3 regions of the Thioalkalivibrio sp. ALE10 genome follow, and region 1 is predicted to be linked to each of the others. Evidence: predicted binding sites of a transcription regulator. Region 1 holds the regulator's gene; each other region holds the start of a gene.
What was found. The regulator sigma-54, encoded in region 1, starts transcription at its own class of promoters, with help from an activator protein. The targets are predictions, from matches to a motif close to TGGCANGNTNCNTGCTT.
Positions count from the first base shown of each region.

Region 2: the regulator sigma-54 is predicted to act here: its motif matches at 1,138-1,154, upstream of fliL (flagellar basal body-associated protein FliL).
Region 3: the regulator sigma-54 is predicted to act here: its motif matches at 813-829, upstream of F788_RS0110710 (CmpA/NrtA family ABC transporter substrate-binding protein).

Region 1 covers NZ_KB906450.1:434,043-436,288, reverse strand. The annotation lists gene lptB (LPS export ABC transporter ATP-binding protein) at 1-197, shown strand, start outside; gene F788_RS0102140 (RNA polymerase factor sigma-54) at 282-1,811, shown strand; gene hpf (ribosome hibernation-promoting factor, HPF/YfiA family) at 1,815-2,153, shown strand; gene F788_RS0102130 (PTS sugar transporter subunit IIA) at 2,158-2,246, shown strand, end outside.
Region 2 covers NZ_KB906454.1:74,542-76,787, reverse strand. The annotation lists gene F788_RS0109695 (flagellar hook-length control protein FliK) at 1-981, shown strand, start outside; gene fliL (flagellar basal body-associated protein FliL) at 1,192-1,671, shown strand; gene fliM (flagellar motor switch protein FliM) at 1,681-2,246, shown strand, end outside.
Region 3 covers NZ_KB906455.1:101,314-103,559, forward strand. The annotation lists gene F788_RS0110705 (nitrate regulatory protein) at 1-540, shown strand, start outside; gene F788_RS0110710 (CmpA/NrtA family ABC transporter substrate-binding protein) at 1,009-2,246, shown strand, end outside.

The DNA of each region.
Region 1 (2,246 bases):
AGGCAGTCATCCGCCACCTGGCCGAACGCGGCATCGGCGTACTAATCTCGGATCACAACGTACGCGAGACCCTGGGTATCTGCCATCGCGCGTACATCCTCAGCGAGGGGCGCCTGCTGAGCGCGGGCACGCCGGACGAACTGCTGGCCGACGCCCGCGTGCGCGAGGTCTACCTCGGCGAAAACTTCCGCCTGTGACACCGACCGCCGCACCCGGACGGTGCACAAGCCCGCAGCAAGGGATTACTATTCACTTATGGTGACCAACGCCTTTCCCAACTCATGCTGAAGCCCGGGCTGAATCTGCAGCTCGGTCAGACGCTGACCATGACGCCGCAGCTGCAGCAGGCCATCCGGCTGCTGCAGCTGTCGACGCTGGAGCTCCAGGCCGAGATCCAGCAGGCGCTGGAAAGCAATCCCATGCTGGAACAGGCCGAGGATGACGAACTCGGTGCCGACGCGGGGGACACCGCGGACACTGCCAGCGACGCGAACACCGACGACGGCGAGAGCGGCAGCGACGCCGCCGGCACCGGCGAAACGGTGGATGCCGGCGGCTCGGAGGACGTCATCCCCGACGAGCTGGTGACCGACAGCCGCTGGGAAGACATCTACGACGCCAGCGCCAGCCCGCGCGGTCCGGACGACCGCGACCCGCTGGAGAACACCTCGGACGACGACGGCGGCGGGCTGCAGGATCACCTGCTGTGGCAGCTGCATCTGTCGCACCTGACCCCGCGCGACCAGCGCATCGGCGCCGCCCTGATCGACACCATCAACGGCGACGGCTACCTCGAGGGCGACGTCGAGACCCTGGCCGAGACCATCAGCCGGAGTGAAGAACCCCCCGTCGACACCGACGAGGTCGAGGCCGTACGCCACTGGTTGCAGCACTGCGACCCGCTGGGGGTCGGTTCGCTGGATCTGCGCGAGTGCCTGGAGGTCCAGCTGGGTGAGCTGGCGCCGGACGCGCCCTCGCGCGAGGCGGCGCGCGCGGTCCTGGAACACGGCATGGACGCCCTTGCCCGGCGTGACTACAAGGCCCTGCAGCGCCAGAGCGGCGTACGCGATGGCGACGAACTGGCCGCGGCGCTGGACCTGATCCGCACGCTGAACCCGCGCCCCGGCGCCCAGATCAGCGAGACACCGCCGGAATACGTGGTCCCGGATGTCTACGTGCGTCATACCGACCGGGGCTGGCAGGTCGACCTGAATCCCGAGATCGCCCCGCGCATTCGCATCAACGACCTCTACGCCGGCATGGTCCGCCAGGTCTCCGATGCCCGCGACAGCGCCTTCATGCGCGATCAGCTGCAGGAGGCGCGATGGTTCATCAAGAGCCTGCACAGCCGCAACGACACCCTGCTGCGCGTGGCGCGCGCGATCGTCGAACGCCAGCAGGGGTTCCTGGAACACGGCGAGGTGGCGATGCAGCCGCTGATCCTGCGCGACATCGCCGAAGCCCTGGAGATGCACGAGTCCACGATCTCGCGGGTGACCACGCAGAAATACATGCACACCCCCCGCGGGGTGTTCGAATTCAAGTATTTCTTCTCCAGTCACGTGGGCACCAGCGACGGCGGGGAATGCTCCGCGACCGCGATTCGTGCCATGATCCGCGAACTCATCGAAGAGGAAACGCCGGGCAAACCGCTCAGCGATTCCCGCCTCGCCCAGATCCTCGCGGATCGGGGCATCAACGTGGCCCGGCGTACCGTGGCCAAATACCGGGAGGGCATGAACCTGCCATCCTCCAGCGAACGCCGCCAGATGGCCGCCATGCCGACCGGAAGCAAACCGAAAGGAGCCTGACCCATGCAGATCAATCTCACCGGACACCACGTCGACATCACCGACGCCCTGCGCGACTACGTCAACGAGAAATTCCAGAAGCTGGAACGCCACTTCGACAAGGTGATCGACGTGCACGTGGTGCTGAACCACGAGAAGACGCAGAAGCTGCACAACAAGGCGGAAGCGAATCTGCAGGTCAGCGGCAACCACATCCACGCCGAGGCCAGCCACGATGACATGTACGCCGCCATCGACGGCCTGATCGACAAGGTCGACCGCCAGCTGATCAAGCACAAGGAGAAGGTCAAGGATCATCATCGCGCCGAGGGCGCCCAGCGCAACCGCGAACAGCCCCAGTAAGCCGATGAATCCGGCCGAGCTCATCACCCCGGAGCGCATCGGACTGGAAACCGACTGCTCCAGCAAGAAACGAGCGCTGGAAACCCTCGCCGA
Region 2 (2,246 bases), on a different contig from region 1:
GGCGGGGAAGACGGTTTCCTGAAGGCACTCCGCCCGCAGCTGGAAGCGATGCTGGGCGCGCTCGGGGTGGATGATTCCGAGCTGGCCGAGCTGGATCTGGAAGGACTGATCCAGCGGTTCCAGGATCTCCTGCAAGGGCAGGATCTGACCGCTGTGGACGGCATGCAATTGCCGCCCGGCTGGCTGACCGGCGAGGAAGGTGACGGAGAGATCGACGACCGCGAGCTGCGCAGTCTGCTGGAAGACGGGCCCGGGTCCGGAGCGGCGGGCGACGGCATCCCGGTTTCCCTGATGCGCCTGTTCCTGCAGGCCGGTCCGGAAGGGCAGAACCCGGGGTCGCGGCTGCAGGAACTGGCTCCCGGGGCGCTGACCGGCGGTGGCTCGCGTGAAGGGACCACCGAGGTCCTGGCCCAGTGGCTGACGCAGGCCTCGGAATCGGCGCGCAGCGGCCGTGAGAATGCCCAGGCACTGGCCCAGCCGGCAGCCCAGGCCTCCGATGCCGAGGGTGCGCGGGGCGGCGGGATGCGGCTGGATCTGACCCGCCTGCTGCAGACTTCGGGCGATCGCCAGCTTGCGGAGCAGATCCAGATGATGGCGCAGGCCCGCGGCGGGCGCACCGAGATGAAACTGCATCCGCCTCAGCTGGGGGTCCTGGATGTGCGGGTCAGCATGGAGGGGGACCGTGCCAGTGTACAGTTCTTCAGTACCAACCCCGTGACCCGTGAGGTGCTGGAAGCGGCAATGCCGCGCCTGCGTGACAGTCTCGCCGACAGCGGGCTCGAACTTGCCGATGCCTCGGTTTCGGATGAACCGCCGGACGATTCCGCGGATACCGAGATGGCCGGCGACGGTTACGGGAGCGGGGATGAACCCGGCGTCGCCACGGGTGCGGAGGGCGAAGAGAGCGACGACGAAGAAGGTCCCGTCGCCCCCGGCAGCACCCTTTCCTTCCTCAACCGGCGGGTGGACCTGTTTGCCTGAGGTCCGTTCCGGCAGGCCGGCCGCCAGAATCTCGACTTCTCCATCGATGGAGCGTCCGGTTCGTTGACGCATACGCCGGGCGCTCGATCCTCCGGATAACGCACCACACCCCCTCAGATGGATTCAACTCCCTGTTTATAAAACAGTAATGATTCATGGCACCGCGCTTGCTTGGGTTCCGGCAGCGAATCCACGCAATGCGGGTGTGTCATGGCGGAGAAGGAAGTCGAACTGGAGAACAAGGGGGGCGGCGGCAGGAAATGGATGATCATCATCCTCCTGGTCGTTGCGGTTCTGCTCGCCGGCGGCGGGGGCGCGGCCGCCTGGTACCTGCTGTCGCAGGACGCTGACGAAACGGCGGAAGATCTGCCGCCCGAGCGCCACTATTCGTCGCTCGATCCCATGACGGTGAACATCGATGCCCCGGGAAGCGTGCAGTTCCTGCGCGTGCAGATCGGTCTGGTGTCCACCGACCCGGCGGTGCTGGAAGCCGTGGAGGATCACCTGCCCGTAGTCCGCAACGACATCCTCGGCATCCTCTCGGATCAGGAATATACCGAGCTGAACACGCGGGAAGGCAAGGAAGCGCTGGCGGAGGAGCTGACGGCCACTGTCCGTGCGATCCTGGAGTCGCGCGAAGCGCCCTCCGATCTGGAGCGCGTGGTGTTCACCGAACTGGTCATGCAGTAAGGCCGCGTCATGGCACAGCAAACCGACATCCTGAGCCAGGACGAGATCGACGCGCTGCTGCACGGCGTCGATTCCGGCGACGTCGAGACCGAGGAGGAAGAGTTTCCCCACGACGGTCAGGCGCGCGAGTTCAATTTCGCCACCCAGGATCGCATCGTGCGCGGGCGCATGCCCACGCTCGAGATGATCAACGAGCGTTTTGCGCGGCATCTGCGCGTGCGGCTGTTCAACATGCTGCGGCGTTCGGCCGAGATCTCGGTCAGCGGCACCCGGCTGACCAAGTTTTCCGAGTACATGCACTCCCTGTTCGTGCCCACCAGCCTGAACCTGGTACGCGCGCATCCGCTGCATGGCACCGGACTGTTCGTGTTCGACCCCAAGCTGGTGTTCATCCTGGTGGACAACTTCTTCGGCGGCGACGGGCGCTTCTATACCCGCATCGAGGGCCGTGACTTCACCCCGATGGAGATGCGGGTGGTGCACAGCATCCTCGAGGGCGCGTTCGAGGACATGACCAAGGCCTGGGAGCCGGTCATGGACATCGACTTCGAGTTTCTCAACTCCGAGGTCAACCC
Region 3 (2,246 bases), on a different contig from region 1:
GACCCCGCCCGGGCCGAGGAATGGTTTGCCTGTACCACCGCGCGCATCGACGCGATGAAGGAGATCGAGGATCTGCTGGAGATGCACCTGAACGAGTGCTGCTCGGCACGCATCACGGCGGATCGCGCGGACCTCGGCGCGGTGCGTGACCGGGTCGCGCAACTCGCCGAGTCGGAACTGCGCGACAGCGTCCCGTATGCGGTGTTCTTCGGCGCGCCGGAGGGCCTGGAGCCCGCGCAGGAGGAGGGCGATGCCGCACTCAACGTACCGATCGTCGGACACTCGGTGATGGACTTGGTGCAGCGCCAGGCGGCCCGGCTGCAGTCGGTGGAGGATGAACTGCATGCGGCACGCCAGGCCCTGGCCGAGCGCAAGACCATCGAGCGTGCCAAGGCGCTGCTGATCCAGCACCGCGGCCTCAGCGAGGACCAGGCCTACAAGCTCCTGCGCCAGACGGCGATGAACCAGAACCGGCGCCTGGCCGAGGTCGCCGAGGCGACCGTCGCGATGTCCGACCTGCTGGGCAAGGGCGGCCTGTAGCTAACTCCCCGGGAAACGGATGCCGGCCCTGTGGGAGCGGGCTTGCCCGCGAAGCACCTGCCAGTGTCCGCGACTGGCAGGGGCTTCGCCGCCAAGGCGGCTCCTACAGGTAGTGCACCAGCGCGGTTCATCTGCACCGCCGGTGTGCCCCAGGGTGGTGCCGCTTGCGAGTGATATTCCCCTGCGAAGATTCGATTGAGTACCGGGAACCGTCCGATTTTTCCGCGTCAGGATAGGCTTTGCGCCCTATCGGTCGATCAGCAACGGCTAATTGGCACACCTCCTGCAGGAATACCGGCAAGACGAGCCAACGGCGGTTCGTCGCCTGACAACAGGGAGACCCGACGACCGGGCCTCCCACGGGACTGGACAAAGGCGTCCATCACCCGGCTGCAAACGCGGCCGGGCTGATAGGACGCCTTTTTTCGTTTTTGGGATGTGTTTGCTGACAAGGGGAGTGAACCCGCAATGACCGATCACACGAATGACACGAAAAAGACCTCCGGCCTGTCGCGCCGGCGTTTCCTTCAGGCCGGCGGCGTTCTGGCAGGGGGCGCCGCCTTGGGGATGCATCCGGATTTTTTCCGGTCGGCGGCCTATGCCGGGGGATCCGAAGGGCTGGAAAAGACCAAGCTCGAGTTCGGATTTATCCCCTTGACGGATTGTGCTCCGCTCGTAGTCGCCCAGGAGAAGGGATATTTCGCTCGCCACGGGCTCGACGTCCATGTGGCCAAGGAGGCTTCCTGGGCCAATATTCGCGACAAGGTCTCCGTTGGGAGCCTGGATGGCGGGCACATGCTGGCGGGGATGCCGATCGCCGCGACGCTGGGCGTGGGTGCTACCCAGCGCAACACCATCACGGGGTTCAGCATGGACCTCAACGGCAACGCGATTACCGTTTCCAACGAGCTCTACGACCGGATGGTCGAGGCCGATCCGGAGGCTATGAACGAACGGCCGATTTCCGCGCGCGCCCTGAAGAAGGTCATCGATGCCGACCAGGCAGCGGGCCGTGCCCCGATGACCTTCGCCATGGTTTTCCCCGTATCCACGCATAACTATGAACTGCGCTACTGGATGGCCGCTTCCGGGATCAACCCGGATCGGGATGTCCGCCTGGTTGTGATCCCGCCACCCCAGATGGTGGCCAACCTGCGCGCGGGCAACATGGATGGCTACTGCGTCGGCGAGCCCTGGAACATGCGTGCGGTGGACATGGGTATCGGCAAGACCCTGGTCACCAACTACGAGATATGGAACAACAATCCGGAGAAGGTGTTTGGCGTACTGGAGAGCTGGGCGGAAGAACACCCGAATACGCACCAGGCAGCGTTGCGGGCCTTGATCGAGGCCAACGAGTGGATGGACAAGCCCGAGAATCGCGAAGAAGTGGTGCGCATCATTTCGGGCCGCCGTTTTGTCAACGCCCCTGAACACGTAGTGGCCATGTCGATGACGGGGACGCTCCAGTTCAATCCGGACGGAGACCCCGAACCCTTCCCGGACTTCAATGTGTTCCACCGTTACGCGGCCAGCTTTCCGTGGCGCTCGCATGCGGCCTGGTTTGTCACGCAGATGGTTCGTTGGGGGCAGCTGGAAGAGCCTGTGGATATGCGTGCGGTGGCCGAAAAGGTCTATCGCCCCGAACTGTATCGGCAAGCGGCTGCAGAAGTGGGCGTCGCCTATCCCGAGATCGACTGGAAGAC